DNA from 3 places in the Peribacillus sp. BM1 genome. Region 2 is predicted to be linked to each of the others. Evidence: riboswitches for the same ligand, from Rfam matches in the RefSeq annotation. Region 2 holds a riboswitch; each other region holds the start of a gene.
The links. Region 2 has a riboswitch for cyclic di-GMP ahead of AC1MGI_RS03375 (methyl-accepting chemotaxis protein). Riboswitches for the same ligand answer to the same signal wherever they lie in the genome.
Positions count from the first base shown of each region.

Region 1 (5,174 bases), 960 kb from region 2:
CGGATCATTGATGTGTTCCCACCCAATCAGCAGCCGCAAGTCCGTGTTCAGCTTGCCTCCGTCTTATCTGCGATTATCTCACAGCGTTTATTGCCGTCAAAAGACCGGGCAGGAAGGGTGGCGGCAATCGAGATTCTAGTGAATAATGCTGCTGTCAAAAATTTAATTCGTAATGAAAAAATCCATCAAATTGCAAGTGTGATGCAGACAAGTAAATCGGCTGGCATGCAAACGATGGAAATGTCGATTAAACAACTAGTGGAAGAAGGGAAGATTGATTCTTATTCTGCCCTCCCTTATTTAGAAGAAGGAATCATCTAATGCCAGTTTTTCACTATCAGGGTAGAGATCGGACGGGAAGAAAAAAACAAGGGAAAATGACGGCGGACACACGAAAAGAGGCGGTCACAAGGCTAAGAGAAACAGGGATAGCTGTGACGAGTATTGATGAACTAAGGGGCATTTTATATAAAGAAATCTCCTTGGGTAGAAAAAACATAAAAAATCGTGATTTTATTATCTATCTGCGCCAGTTTTCAACATTAATTCAAGCAGGGATCAGTGTTGTAGAAGCGACAAAGATTTTGGCGGAACAAACATCGAGTAAACTGCTGCGAAAAACATTAGAACATATTGTGCAAAGTTTAGAAGAAGGAAACCCTTATTCTGAAGGAGCAGAAAAGCAACGAAATGTGTTCCCGCCTCTCTTCATAAATATGATGCGAGCGGGTGAAGCTGGCGGGAATCTAGAAGAGGTTCTGGAACGGATGGCAGTTTATTTTGAGAAACAGTATCAGACAAAGCAAAAAATACAATCGGCGATGATGTATCCGGCAACGGTTGGATGCTTGAGTGTAGGGATTATCATTTTTATGCTATCTACCGTTGTCCCTACTTTTGCAAATATGTTTGCATCATTTGGTAGTGAGCTTCCTTTTTTTACAAAGCTAGTACTCAATCTTGGCGGATTTTTTGAAAGGTTTTGGTGGGTATTTCTCTTATTAGCAGTTGGATTATATATCTTCATTCGCTATATACGATCCAATAACGAGATGAAATACTATCTTGATTATTGGCTTTTAAGAATGCCTATCTTCGGGCAACTGATTCAAAAGGCGGAGATTGCAAGAATGACGAGAACATTAAGCTCGCTTTTCAAGAGTTCTGTGCCAATTTTGCAATCTTTAACAATGGTGGAAAAGATTTTAGGAAATGAAGTGTTAACCAAGGTGATGAAACAGTCGCGACTTTCGATTGAAAAAGGCGAGTCCATGGCCATTCCGATGGAAAGACACTGGGCATTTCCGCCTATGGTCACGCAAATGATCATCGTCGGTGAAAAATCTGGTACTTTGGATGTCATGCTAGATCGCGTCGCTGATTTTTACGAAATGGAAGTAGACAATGCAACAAACCAAATGAAATCTCTCATTGAACCTTTTCTCATTATCTTTCTAGCAGTAGTTGTTGGAGGCATTGTGGCAGCCATTGCCGTTCCGATGTTCACTATATTTAACGAAATCCAATAAAAATGTTCAATATAGTAGAAAAAGTAGTTGTCAACTAGTGAATGAGTCTTATATACTAGCAATATATAAATAGATTGGAAACTGTGATTGATCATTTTTATCTGGGCACTTAAATGATCAGGAGTGAGTAGTGCAACCCGCCAATGTATATTTAATTCAAAATTATTTTTGAATTTAAATATAAACGTGGCGGTTTTTTGGTATGAAGGACATGGGAACGGGGCCTCGCGACTTATTCATATAGCTAATCTACTTAGCGGGTTTACTTATATGATCGAGAAAGCATCCGAAAACCCGGCTCCGCACCGCCATCATTGTGATTAGGTGAGTGTAGCGTGCTTCATGATCGATCTTTCATAGTAACTGGTGGCGTTTTAACGCCCTTTTAGGTTTTGTATGAAGTTTCAAGCTGTTTTATTACACCGTGTTAGATTACATAAAAAAATGAACTGAGGAGTGAACGTACATGATTAAACGAATAAAAGGCCTTATTAACAACCAAAAAGGGTTAACACTAGTGGAACTTTTGGCTGTAATCGTGATCTTAGGGATTATCGCAGCAATTGCGGTGCCGAGTATTGGGAACATTATTGATAATAGTAAGAAGGATGCACATATTGCGAATGCGCAGCAATTGGTGGGGGCAGCGAGATTGGCTGTTGCGGCGAATGATCAGACCATATTGAATGATAAAGATGGTATCACGTCAACTGATTTAATGACGGCTGGGTACCTTGAGTCAGAACTTAAAGATCCTGATGGAGACAAATACACCACAGAGCAGGTTGGAATAGCTAAAGATGCAACAACTGGTAAAGTAACATATACAGTTACGCTAAAAGGTGCAGAGAGAGGGATTACAAGTAATAATGATGTATCGAAATTAACTAGGACGGATGTTAAATAAATGCTATAAATATTGCTAAAGAGTATAACATAAGGTAATTTTCCACTCCTTTCCACAAGGAGTGCTTTTTTTATCCAATAATAATGGTCCTGCTTTATCAATCTACTAAATCTTCATCAAATAATCATCTCCAATTCAATCCAACTTCCTGTATAATAAAAGTACCAACATGACGTTAAAGCACCACATCCGGTATGAAGGATGATTTATTGAAAATAAGGAAACCAACTCCAACAAAAAGGGAGAAATCCATGACACTATTTATTTACAGCTACATAGGTATTTTAGGCTTAGTTCTCGGATCCTTTTACAATGTCGTCGGTCTTCGGGTACCGGAGAAACAGTCAATCGTACGGCCGCGGTCACAGTGTCCAACTTGCAAAAGAACGTTGACAGCTACGGATTTGGTGCCTGTGTTGTCATATGTCTTTTTAAGAGGAAAATGCCGGAACTGTCATTCGAAAATATCGCCGCTCTATCCACTTAATGAGCTTTTAACGGGTTTATTGTTTATGCTTGCATTCTATGAATTTGGATGGACAGGTGAACTAGTAATTGCACTTACCTTCATCTCGTTGTTAGTCATTATTTTTGTATCTGATATTGTCTATATGATTATTCCTAATAAAGTGCTGTTGTTTTTTGTTCCTCTTGTTTTAGTTGGCCGTTTAGTCGTGCCATTAGATCCGTGGTGGGATATGTTTGTCGGCGCGGTCGTTGGCTTTGGTCTGCTTTTTTTCATTGCTGTCATTAGTAAAGGCGGCATGGGTGGGGGAGATATTAAACTGTTTTTCGTGTTGGGCTTGGTTCTCGGTCTCAAGCTGACTCTCCTTACCTTTGCCTTGGCAAGCTTCTTTGGAGCCTTGTATGGAGTAGCTGGCATGATATGGGGGAATTATAAGAAACGGCAGCCGATTCCTTTTGGTCCATTTATTGCAATGGGTGCGTTGCTTTCCTATTTTTATGGGAATGAAATCTTAAACTATTACTTTACTATGTTTTATTGAAGCGGGTGATGAAGAGAGTGAGTGCATTTAATAGACAACATCGGGTTCATCTAGCCATTAAAGATCGGTATATGCGGTTTGTGGAATCTGGAAAAAAGCGAAAACTGCTAGCCTATGGGCAAAAGAGCCTTCCAGATGGTGTGATCGTTGAGGGGCAAATTAAAGATCGTGAAACGCTCGAACTGATTGTCGATGAAATGGTCGATCAATGGAAGCTTAAAGGGAAAAAAGTTTCTTTCTGTGTACCTGATTCAACGGTAATCGTTAGGAAAATTCATGTTTCGAATGAAATTCCAGATCATGAACTGAATGGCTATTTATATATGGAATTGGGCCAGAGCATCCATCTGCCTTTTGCAGACCCTTTAATCGAAGCTGTGCCTTTAGAAAAAACGGCTGAAAACCGAGACGTGTTGTTATTTGCTTCAAGAGAAACCGTGTTACATGAATTTACAGCATTATTAAAGCGGGCATCTCTTAAACCTGACATTGCAGATCTATCAGTGCTATCGCTATATAGAATGTATTATCATCTAGGTCTTGCTAAGCAGGATGAGCATGTATTAATGGTGCAAATTGGGTTAGATGCATTTGTTTTATCTGTTTTTAACGAACATAAACCCGTTTTTTCGCGTCATTATCCTTTGGAATTTCATGATGAGCACTTTGAACTTTCTAAAAGTCGCAGTGGCTCGGAATTTTATTCTTGGGTGGGTGCACTGAACGAATTAAACAGCCAATCTCAGGATATTACCATGGAAATCGAACGTTTTCTATCCTATTATCATTTCAATCTTACAAAAGGAAATCATCGTATCTCAAAGCTCGTTTTGTCAGGAGACCATCCTTGTATGGAAACTTTTTATTCGGCTATACATACTGCGATTGAAGTATCCGTTCAGCCATTACTTGAACCACTATTTCAAACGAAAAAAGGAATGAACATCCCTCCTGTATATGCTGAATGTATTGGACTAGCGTTAAAGTAGGTGTCAACATGCTTGTAGATATTAACTTATTACCTAAAAAAGAAAAAAAACGACGTACCGTTGTCCTCATGATTTTGTTGACGGGGATCGTGCTATTGGTCAGTGGATTCTTCTTCATGACTACCTATCAAGCACAGAAGGCCCGATTGGTAGAACTGGAGCAAGAGTTAATGTTGACTAAAGAATTAAAAGTCGCGAAGGAAAAAGAGCGAACTCAGAGTGTTGAGTCCAAATCTGTGCGTGAATTGACAGCGGCGATTCAATGGGTTGAAGAACATCAAAGTTCAACCTTTTTCATCATGAGAACTGTATCTTCATTATTACCTGAACGAGGGTTTATCGTAGATTTTTCCTATCAAGAAGATGGGACTGTGCAGCTTACTGTTCAGTTCGATTCTTCCCGGGAGGCAGCTTATTACTTGAAAAGTATTTCAAATTCAGCCATTATTTCAGGAGCTAAGTTACAAACCCTTTCAACCGAGAAGCTTGGGGATGGTGTGACAGCGGAGCCTATCCTTCCACGTTACAATGCACAATATGAATTAACGGTGGACAAAGCAGCCATTCAAGCATCAATACATGGGGAGGTAGGGTCATAATGCTTTCCCAAAAAGTAGTGTCGTTGATTCTCACATTTTTGTTGCTTTTTTTTATCATAGGTGTGAGTGGCGTGTATTATTTTGAATATAAACCATTACAGGACAAAATGGCTAGTCTTAACCGTTCGATTACGAAGGAAAAA
Region 1 covers NZ_CM155259.1:4,116,642-4,121,815, reverse strand. The annotation lists gene AC1MGI_RS19715 (type IV pilus twitching motility protein PilT) at 1-321, shown strand, start outside; gene AC1MGI_RS19710 (type II secretion system F family protein) at 321-1,529, shown strand; cyclic di-GMP riboswitch class II at 1,597-1,680, shown strand; gene AC1MGI_RS19705 (type II secretion system protein) at 1,996-2,436, shown strand; gene AC1MGI_RS19700 (prepilin peptidase) at 2,688-3,443, shown strand; gene pilM (type IV pilus biogenesis protein PilM) at 3,461-4,432, shown strand; gene AC1MGI_RS19690 (PilN domain-containing protein) at 4,441-5,031, shown strand; gene AC1MGI_RS19685 (LysM peptidoglycan-binding domain-containing protein) at 5,031-5,174, shown strand, end outside.
Region 1: it holds a riboswitch for cyclic di-GMP, as region 2 does, so the genes downstream of both, AC1MGI_RS19705 (type II secretion system protein) here and AC1MGI_RS03375 (methyl-accepting chemotaxis protein) in region 2, are expected to answer to the same signal.

Region 2 (5,174 bases):
AGCGATCGGAACAAGGGTAACATTCGTATAGCGAGTGTTACCATTCTTGCAAAGGACTAAGCAATTGAACCTATTTGTTTGACCTAAGAGAGCTTCTTCGAAATATTGTTTTTGTTCATATGTATAATCTTGTATAAAACTATCTAAAAATGGTCCATCGAAGTCTTGTTCCGTATAGCCAAACTGCTGGGCAAATGCTTCGTTATAGATTAGTAGATTCCCACTGACGTCCAATTTGATAACCGCATTCAGGTGATCGATAATGAGAGAATGAAAGTCTTCCTCCCTGGTCATTGAATTCATGCTAGTTCCCCTGGTTTTCCTTTGAAAAGACTCTTCCATTTCAATAATCCCTCTCATTCTGCATCTCATTAATGATCACCACAAAAAAGGTCCCCCAAAAAGGTGGACATACGATTTTCAATAAAGATATATGTCGATTTCCATGAAAAAACAGTTTAATCTTGGCTTTACGTTCCTACAACGTTATTATCATACGTATCACAACAAATAGAATCTACCTTTTATGTTTTTATTTGTTAATAATACCACACTTTTGAACTGAATAATTCTGTAAGATAAGCAAAATCGAGGCTGCCCTATAACAAAAGGGTCTGACCCACATCTACAATATACTGTTTATATAACACAATAAACGCTGTATAGAGTGTGAAGTCAGACCCTTTAAGGCAGCCTTGATAAAGAATTTTTATTACACTTTAAATCTCCCAATTTGCGCTTGTAATTCTTCAGCCATGAGAGAGAGCGTGGCTGCGGATGATGTGATTTCTTCCATCGATGCCAATTGTTCCTCCGTCGCGGCTGCTACATTTTGTGTGCCTGATGCCGCTTCCTCGGCAATTTCAGCTAATATTTTTTCTGATTGGAGGACTTGTTCAGACCCTGCTGAAAGCTGTTGGGAAGCAGCAGATACTTCCTGTAATTGCGCCGATATCTCATCAATAGAATAGCGAATTTGCGCAAAAGATTCCCCCGCTTTATTCACTACGCCAATGCCATCAGTCACTTTGCTAGTTGTTTGTTCCATTGATTGAACAGCAAGGTTTGTCTCATCTTGGATTAATGTAATAAGGCCAGAAATGCTCTGAGCCGATTCAGCAGATTGTTCGGCTAGTTTGCGTACTTCATCCGCTACTACAGCAAACCCTCTGCCATGTTCACCTGCTCTTGCCGATTCGATCGCAGCATTTAATGCGAGTAGATTCGTCTGCGAGGCAATATTTGTGATCACTTCTATGATATTGCCAATCTCTTTTGAACGTTCACCTAATCCTTTTACAATTTGTGCTAATTGCGTAACTGTCAGATTAATTGAATTCATTTGTTCGATCGTCGTTTGAATCGCTTCATTCCCTTCCACGGCTTTTTGTGAAGTATCGACCGAATTGGCAGATATACCTTGGCCATGAGAAGCAATCTGTTGAATACTTAACGCCATTTCTTGTACGACCTTCGAACTCTCTTCTGTGCTTCTCACCTGCTGTTCTGCTCCTTGTGCCACTTCCTGAATGGTGTTTGCAATTTGCTCACTCGCTTTACTTGACTCTTCTGAACTTGCTGTCAATTCTTCAGAGGCAGCAGCTACTTGTTCAGAAGTGATATTCACCTGCGTCATCAACTCTCGTAACTTCAATATCATCTTATTAAAAGAAAGCGTTAATTGGCCGATCTCATCTTTGGAGCGATAGCTTCCTTCAACGGTTAAATCGCCATTTTCCGCACTTTCCATAAGTGTCTGCATTTCTTTAACCGGATTGACGATCATCCGAGTAATAATAAATCCAACCACACCTTTTATCAAAATAGTAAGAATAACGATAATGATAATAAAATTCTTACTATCTTGAGCGCTTGCTGTATTGCTTTTAACTAGGTCATCCGCATATTTCTCCAAATACACGCCTATTTCATTCATTAATGAATTGGACTTTTCACGTGCAGGCTGTACGTCTTGCTTGTATTCTGTATACGCTACACCCTTATCACCTGCAAGTGCCAATTTAAATACATTCTCTACCTCATTCAAATATCTCTGATACTCGGTCTTAAATTGAGAAAGTTGTTCCACCTCAATTTCAGATAAAAGACTTTTATCTAACGCCTGTATCAACGTTTCATTATCCTTCTTTAACGCGTCAATTTGATCTTTTAATACCTGTATCTCTTTTGTATTGGATGTAAGCAACAACTCGAGTGTACTATTATCAATCGCCCTTGTATTTATGCGAATTTGACTTTGCCATTTCACAGGAAGCAGAGCATCCCAATACATTTGATCTGATTTTTTATCCATTTGATTCAAATTATAGAATCCAGTACCACCAATCACACCAAAGATGATGAAAGAAATAAGTATTAGTACGAACAGTTTCCTACCGATTGCAGCATTACGTAATCCCATGATTCCTACTCCTTTTCTGTACCTTTTAAAGTTAGTTTCAAATTCATTTGAGCAAAAAAAAAACAGAGTCCAGCTATACCTGTACTTATTTCAGATAGTCTCTCACTCTATTAATAAACTATTATGACAATTTAGTGTGTCCTATTTATTTAGATATCCTTTTCCTTTTGGCAACCTGGCGATCCTTGTCCACAAGTGACTTTAGACCCACGGCTTTGCGTCCTCCCCTTTCGATGAAGTTTGCTATTTTCTAGAATGGTAAATCTTACATATCTATTGATATATCGAAATTATACCATGGCCACTACCAATAAGACAGAATACCCACTCAATTTTACGAGTAATCCTTTCGTACTAGCTAAGATGTAATAACGTAGTTCGATATAACTCTACGAATATCAAGAATTAAACCACTAAAATGAACTAGATGACATTTTTTTCAAAAGATATTCATTCGATTACTCATAATTATGACTGATTTATGCAAAGTTATAGCAATATGAAAAAAAGAGTCCGGTCCCAAGCCTATTTCACGCGGAAAACCTGAGCTCCCTGTACCGTAGATCAAGATTACAAACTGAAAAATGAGATGTACGGGCCAGAGTGAGCTCTTTTCGTGCCAGATTTGATATTTACGGGCCAGAGTGAGCTCTTTTCATGCCGCATTCAAGATTTACGTGCCGGAGTGAGCTCTTTTCGTGCCAGATTCAAGATTTACGTGCCGGAATGAGCTCTTTTCATGCCGGAGCTAGATTTTCAAGCCAAATTGAACCAACAAAAAACGCCCACCCCAACAGAGGTAAGACGTTCTTATACCTTATACCAACCCATCGCCATCGATCCTTCACCAAGATGTGTGCCAATAACTGGTCCAAAATAGCTTATATCGAATTCAACATTTGGATATAACGCTTCGAGTTCCTTTTTCCATTCTTTCGCTTCTTCTTCACGTTTTGCATGGATAATCACTGCTTTAAACGTACCACCTTGAGCCAAATCTTGACCAAGTAAATCTGAGATTCGCTTCATAGCTTTTTTCCGAGTGCGGATTTTTTCAAAAGGAACGATTACTTTGTCTGAGAAATGAAGGATTGGTTTGACTTGAAGAAGACTGCCAATCAATGCCTGTGCACTGCTTAAACGTCCGCCACGCTGTAATTGTGCCAAATCATCCACCATAAAATAGGAGCGTACTGATTCCTTGATAACTTTCAATCGGGCAAGAATCTCGTCTGGACTTTTTCCATCTAAGGCCATCTTAGCTGCTTCGAGCACATAGAAACCTTGTACATAGCAGCTGATTTCAGAGTCAAAAGCGTACACATCCAGACCCTCAACCATATCTCCTGCACTAATCGCGCCTTGATACGTTCCGCTAATTCCGCTCGATAAATGGATACTCACGACTGCATCATACTCTTTCGCTAATTGCTCATATTTCTCGATAAATAAACCTGTTGGTGGCTGAGAGGTTGTCGGGAGCTTGTCCTCCGTTTTGACTACATTGTAAAAATCATCCGCCGTTATATCAATTTCTTCACGATACGCCTCGTTACCAATCACTACGTGAAGCGGAACCATATGTATATGAAATTGTTTACGTATTAGTTCTGGGATATATGCGGTACTGTCCGTAACAACTGCCGTTTTCATAAAACATTACCATCCTTATTTCATTATTCTCGTTTATACTTAATTACCGTTTTATCCCGCATTAACGCGCAGTAAAGCTCCTACCTCAAGGCTTAGAGGAATCGAGGTAGCGGAAAAGTCCGATTGGTGAGATACAGTGAAACTTACCGCTGTGATCTTCAGCGGTTTAGTTGAACCAATCGGGTTCGTACTGTCGATTGATCGAAGTGGTAGCGAAGATCTTAGCGACAGTAGAACGGGACTAACAATCAGTGGGCGATGAAGAAAAACCCACTAATTGAAGTTTCACTTTATACGATACCGTCTCTGCTCGCATTATAATGTTGTGTTACCTTTAACAGAAAGTCGTCAAAACAAATGTGGCCCTGCAATTTTAAGTCTAGATCGTGAGCCCTTGGATTTGGATTGCGAGACATAATTCCCCGCGCGTGAAAGTCAGATTTCGAATCGCGGGACCTCAATTAGACGTAATAGGTTCTTTCTTTTGTCCTGTCTGAACCCCCCCAAGCAAAAATCGCCCAGTCTTAATCGTTGTAACATCGATTAAGCTAGACGATTTCCTTTGGTTTCCTCCAACATTTCAGCTGTGGACATCCAATCATTACTTTACTTCACTTCAACCCAACCGTTTTTAATCGCTGAAATGACAGCTTGTGTACGGTCATTGACATTCATTTTTTGCAAAATATTGCTGACGTGGTTTTTCACAGTTTTTTCACTGATAAATAGTGTTTCACCTATTCCACGGTTACTTTGGCCATCTGCTAGAAGCTGAAGCACTTCACATTCCCGACGCGTTAATAAATGAAGTGGTTTTCTAATTTCAGGAATATATAGGGAAGATTCTCTCTCTGTCATCTGCTCAATAGCAATTCGACGATATTCTTTCACTAGATTGTGAGTAACTTTCGGATGTAGGTACGATCCGCCATCTGCCACTACTTTCACCGCTTCTACTAAAGCATCTGCGTCCATTTCTTTTAACAAATACCCTTGTGCCCCAGTCTGAAGTGCATGGGTGACATAATTTTCATCATCATGAATTGATAGAATGATAATCTTCACATCTGGATAGCGCTCAATGAGTAATTTAGTTGCC
Region 2 covers NZ_CM155259.1:675,244-680,417, forward strand. The annotation lists gene AC1MGI_RS03370 (EAL domain-containing protein) at 1-303, opposite strand, end outside; gene AC1MGI_RS03375 (methyl-accepting chemotaxis protein) at 713-2,422, opposite strand; cyclic di-GMP riboswitch class I at 2,589-2,677, opposite strand; gene AC1MGI_RS03380 (DegV family protein) at 3,233-4,075, opposite strand; gene AC1MGI_RS03385 (response regulator) at 4,682-5,174, opposite strand, start outside.

Region 3 (5,174 bases), on a different replicon from region 2:
CAGAAATACAGAAATTCGGTTTAAATTTTTCAATGATAAAGAAACTAAACCAATACCGAATGGAATGTGGGCTTGAAAAGGTAGATTAATCTCACGTCTAAGGGTAACGAAGAACTTATAATCCAGTATACATCGATAGATGGAGCGCCGAATGCTGGGAAACTAGCACGTTCGGTGCGGAGCAGGGGAAAAGCTGGAGATGACTTCAAAGGCTTACCTATTGCTACTTTAACTAAATAATACTCTAAAACGAAATCGGATATTTATGTTAAAATATAGAAGGAATTTTGTAGGCATTTACTTCATTAACGACTTCCCATTCAAGGACAGGATAGGTAATGGAGGGATCGAATAGCAAGGTTTATTGATGAGTTAGCAGTGGGAATCTATGTTTCTTTTAAGTTTATGGGCTGATCGGTTTTTTACCGTTCAGTCTATTTTGATTTCATTAGAGGAAGCCTACTTGCTGTTTGACACATTGTACGTCCAACATGTCTATCATCTTATTTTTCAAGAGATTTATAAAATCATTTTATCAATGCAACCAATTGGTTATCTTACATATCTAATATATTGAAAAACAAAACAACTAGTTAGGGGGTGCTGAAATGGGATCACTTAAAGCTTTGGTCAAAAAGGCAAAAAAGGGCGATGGAGAAGCGTTTGTTTCACTTGTAAAGCAATACGAGGATGTATTGTACCGGACTGCAAGTAGATTGTTGAACAATGATGAAGATGTAGCTGATGCTATGCAGGATGCTATTATCTCGGCTTATGAAAAATTACATACTCTAAAAAATGATGAGTACTTCAATACTTGGATTTGTAAAATCTTAATCAATAAATGTAACAGCTTACTCAACAAGAACAAGAACGTTTCGGTCATTGATGAGAATTTACTTATTCAAAAGAGAGATGATGAATTTCAAAAAATTGAACTAGATGATGCTCTTAATAGTTTAAACGAAGTCTATAAGTTAGCCCTTATTTTATATTATATTATCGGATTAAATGTTAGAGAAATTAGTGAATTTTTAAAGGAGCCTGAAGGGACTATTAAATCCAGACTTTCTAGGGCCAAATCGATATTAAGAAACAACTATTATAAAAATGAGGGAGTGATGGTATATGAAAAATTGCTTTGAAAAAGAGTTTAATCAGATTATGAGTGAAGAGAAAGAAATACCTGTTAAGGTAAGGAAATCTCTGGATCAATCCTATGATATTATACGAGCTAAATCAAAGGAGAAAACAGTCAACTTCATTTGGAAAAGAGCAGCAACTGCTGCTTGCGCTCTTATCGTAACTGGTGTAGTTCTTACAAATGAAAACGTAATGGCTAGTATCAACGAATTCTTTAACTTTGGAGATAAGGGCATAGAACAAGCCATAAATAATGGGTTTATACAAGAAAATAATAGTTCAGTTACCGATCAAGGTATTAAAGTAACACTAGATAAGCATTTTTCGGACGCAAATAAAGTGGGATTAAGTTTTCAGTTAGTATTTGAAGATCCCTCAAATTTAAATAATGTAAGAGAGGTCTCGATGGATTACCGATTAAAAAATGGTGATGGAGAATACATCGATGAATTTATTCCAGATACAAAACCCTTGAAAGGTGACAATAATTATATATCTGGTGCTGAGGTTCAAAATCCAATATTGGATGTAAAAACGGGAAGAATTCAATATGATGTGTTATCCGATTCTAATGAAGGTGTTATCCCTCCTTTAAAAGACGCTGTAATAGAAGTGGAAAGTATCAATGTTTTCTACAGTACGGGAGAATTCAAAAAAATTGATGGAAATTGGGGACTGTCACTCGCCAACAATAATAAAGAAAAATCAAATGTAATTATTCAATATGCAATGCAGGATCAGTCATCTGTCATTCAAGTTTCCAAAGCCAGCGCAAATCCAACATCATTAAATCTAACATTTTCGTTGGATGGAATATATGATAATGATGTAGATATGAAAATCATAGATGAGGATGGTAATGATTATCGGGCAACTGGTTTTAGAAAGAGTACAAAAAATAACGAAACGATTATTTCAACAAACTTCCCAATTACATCTTATAACAATTCCCAAAATCTAGAACTTATTGTAGAAGGAATTGGTGAGGTGGAACTATTTAAAAAATAGTTAGCTTTTTAACTTTTCCTTGTTCAACTAAAGGGCGCTTTAATTGAATAACTAAATTTTTAAGCTGATTTCAAATTAGAAATCGGCTTTTTTAAATTCGCTAAAACAAACGGTATCATAACTCATAAGTTATGATACCTATACATATCTACATTTAGTTTAGTAGAAAAATAAATTTCCCGTTGGTATAATTTTCAGAAAATAGATAAAAGGAGGCGACAAAGATTGCAAGGTGAAACTTTATACGATAAGCTTCCAATGGATTTATTAGTTAAATTTTATTATGAAATAAACATAAATATCAAAAAAGGTATCTTGTCTGAAGCTATGTGTTATGAAATAGAGTTAATAAAACAAGCAGCTAGTAGAAGGGGTATTTCTTTACTAACTGTTTGTTGATTTGCTTACAAGATGAATAAAGATAGCTGATATTATTATCGTTCCATCAATCACTACTACAGGAAAAAAAAGAGTATTGATGAAATGATTATAAATCCATTTATCATACATTAAACCCACCTCAGTATTTTTCCTTTAGTATGCTTATAGAAGTTGTTTTTAGTTATGGGTTCATTTTTATTTTCGTTAAACGGTATCCATTCGGAATCAAGGTCAGAATATACTCCGTCTCAAATAGTTCAATCCTTGATATAGTAATGTTTCACAAACATAGATTAAAAAAATCATGCAATTTAAGGTACATATGATTGTGATTGGCCATAAATTACCTTTAGATTCTTGTTCAACTAAAGGACCATATTGTTAAAGGATCCATGAATCCACCCTCTTGGCAATTATTCCGATAGCAACAACAAAATGAGACAAATTTCGGAATCTAATTACAGTAATATATAACGAGAAAAGGCAAACTTATTGAAAAATAAGGACGCAAAACTACAGGTCTAAAGTTTTGACTATGATGGCTGAGTTGCCTAAAATAATATACATATTTTAGGGGGTTACCTTATTGGATGGACGATTTAGAAAACAGGATCAATAAATTGAAAAAGGAATTAATTCTGATTGCAAAGGAAACAGGCTTAAATAGCCACGACACCATTAATTGCAGTCAAAAATTAGATCAGCTTATCATGGTTTACCAAAAACATAGGGCGTTTTAATTAAACAAGCATTTAAAAGGATCTTCCAGCCGAAGATCCTTTTTCAGTGGCTATAAGAGACTTTATGTTAACTAGATTTGTATAGAGTATTCATGTGATACTTTAAAGCCTTGTTCAACTAAAGGGCCAGTTAGTGGTGTAACGAAAACCCAACTTCTATCGAATTTGATTCAAAAGATAGGTGCCAATAAGAATGGCTAACCAACCCACTAATTTGGTCATGAAAGTTTTTATTAATGAATTAATTTAAAAACTAATAAACCCATCATCATGGAAATGGGTTTATATAGGTCATCTGATTGTACACTTTATTTAAATAGAATAGATATCGATCATATGAAATCGAACTTTCGTTATGGTTTATTACGACATGTTGAATTTTATTAGTCGTATAACCACGTGGCAGCATCGCTAATTTCACCAAATGTTTAAAAGATGGCCTTATGACTAAATTCATCAGATAGGCTAATTGAGTACTCCCTGGTTTTCTCCTTTTATTCAAAGCTCGAATCATTTGTTCAGCTGTCCTGATTCCTAATCCATGTCCAAAATATGTACCATCTCCAAGATCAACGGCATTTTCTCCTTTCCACCAGAAGGTTTCTGGATCAAAGTCTGGATTATTAAAATAAACAACATCTCCAGGTAAGTAATGATCCGTATGAATGGATTGTATACCGAGATCAGGATCTACATGCCAACTGTATAAATAGAGGTTTTGGAATAATTGATTAAATAAATGTTCATCCATACTATTTAGAACGGCATGGTAATAGATAATCACTATTGCAGTGGCACATTCAAACATATATAGTGAACTATTCTTGTAAATGTCTTGTATCGCATCAGATGGTATTACATCATGCCTAAGCTGGAATCCGCCGGTATTTGTCAAATGCCAGTATTGAGGATTGCAACGAGAATTTGCTAAGATTTCAAACTGCGCATCACCTTGGTTCATAGCTTTTGCACTTGCAATGATGCTTTTTCGTAACTTGAGTTCAAACGATAATTCCTCGATGGATTGATACGAATTAACGATCTTATCTTCCTGCATTCGTTGAATAATTACACTTTCAATACTACCAGACGGCCACATGCCGCTTTGTTGAATATCCTTCCCCGATATTTGGATCATACTATCCCTCATTTCAAGCTTAAGTATCATTGTATTATTACCTAGTGTATTTAAACAAAAAACAATCTGTCTATTTTTAATTTTGGGTATCGCTGTGGTCGAGAACCCTGATCCTTACATATGCTAAGAATGCAGAAAAAAGAATTAAATTTTTCTTGTTCTACAAATATTGATTGACAATAAAGTTATTTAAAATTCCCATTATGTTCTTTCACAATCGGGCGCTTTAATTGAACACACAGCTAAAAGGATTTTCCAACCGAAGATCCTTTTTCAGTACCGATAAAGATGATTATGGTAACTATTTTTGTATAAAGTATGCATACTTTTTAAACCTAATATTGCGACTTAAAATTAAGGTGTTGTAAACAATGATTTCTACAAACTTTAAAAATCTGTGCGCATAATGGGGTAATAGATTTTGAAAAATAGCTACAACGTGTAATATACTTTTTTTAGATTAATCTGGGACACTTAATGTTAAATGTCTTTTTATTTTAAAAATACACGAAAACAAGAGATATACAATGGAATTTTAAGAATAATTAAATTAATTGCGTTTTCATGGGTAATGTTCTCGCTTTCATGGTGAATGGTTACGTTTTCATTGACTTTGATTAAAAAAGCTTCAAATTGTATAATATAACCATAGAAACGAAATAGAAAAGAGCAAAAAGACTAATTTCTTAAAAATTATAGATAAAGGATGGTGTAAAAATGGTATTGACAATGATTAACAATCAATGGCGTATTTTTGATACAAA
Region 3 covers NZ_JBWXPJ010000002.1:140,936-146,109, forward strand. The annotation lists gene ltrA (group II intron reverse transcriptase/maturase) at 1-89, shown strand, start outside; gene AC1MGI_RS21530 (sigma-70 family RNA polymerase sigma factor) at 609-1,145, shown strand; gene AC1MGI_RS21535 (DUF4179 domain-containing protein) at 1,129-2,151, shown strand; gene AC1MGI_RS21540 (hypothetical protein) at 2,377-2,550, shown strand; cyclic di-GMP riboswitch class I at 3,005-3,087, shown strand; gene AC1MGI_RS21545 (aspartyl-phosphate phosphatase Spo0E family protein) at 3,123-3,272, shown strand; gene AC1MGI_RS21550 (protein-glutamine gamma-glutamyltransferase) at 3,541-4,410, opposite strand.
Region 3: it holds a riboswitch for cyclic di-GMP, as region 2 does, so the genes downstream of both, AC1MGI_RS21545 (aspartyl-phosphate phosphatase Spo0E family protein) here and AC1MGI_RS03375 (methyl-accepting chemotaxis protein) in region 2, are expected to answer to the same signal.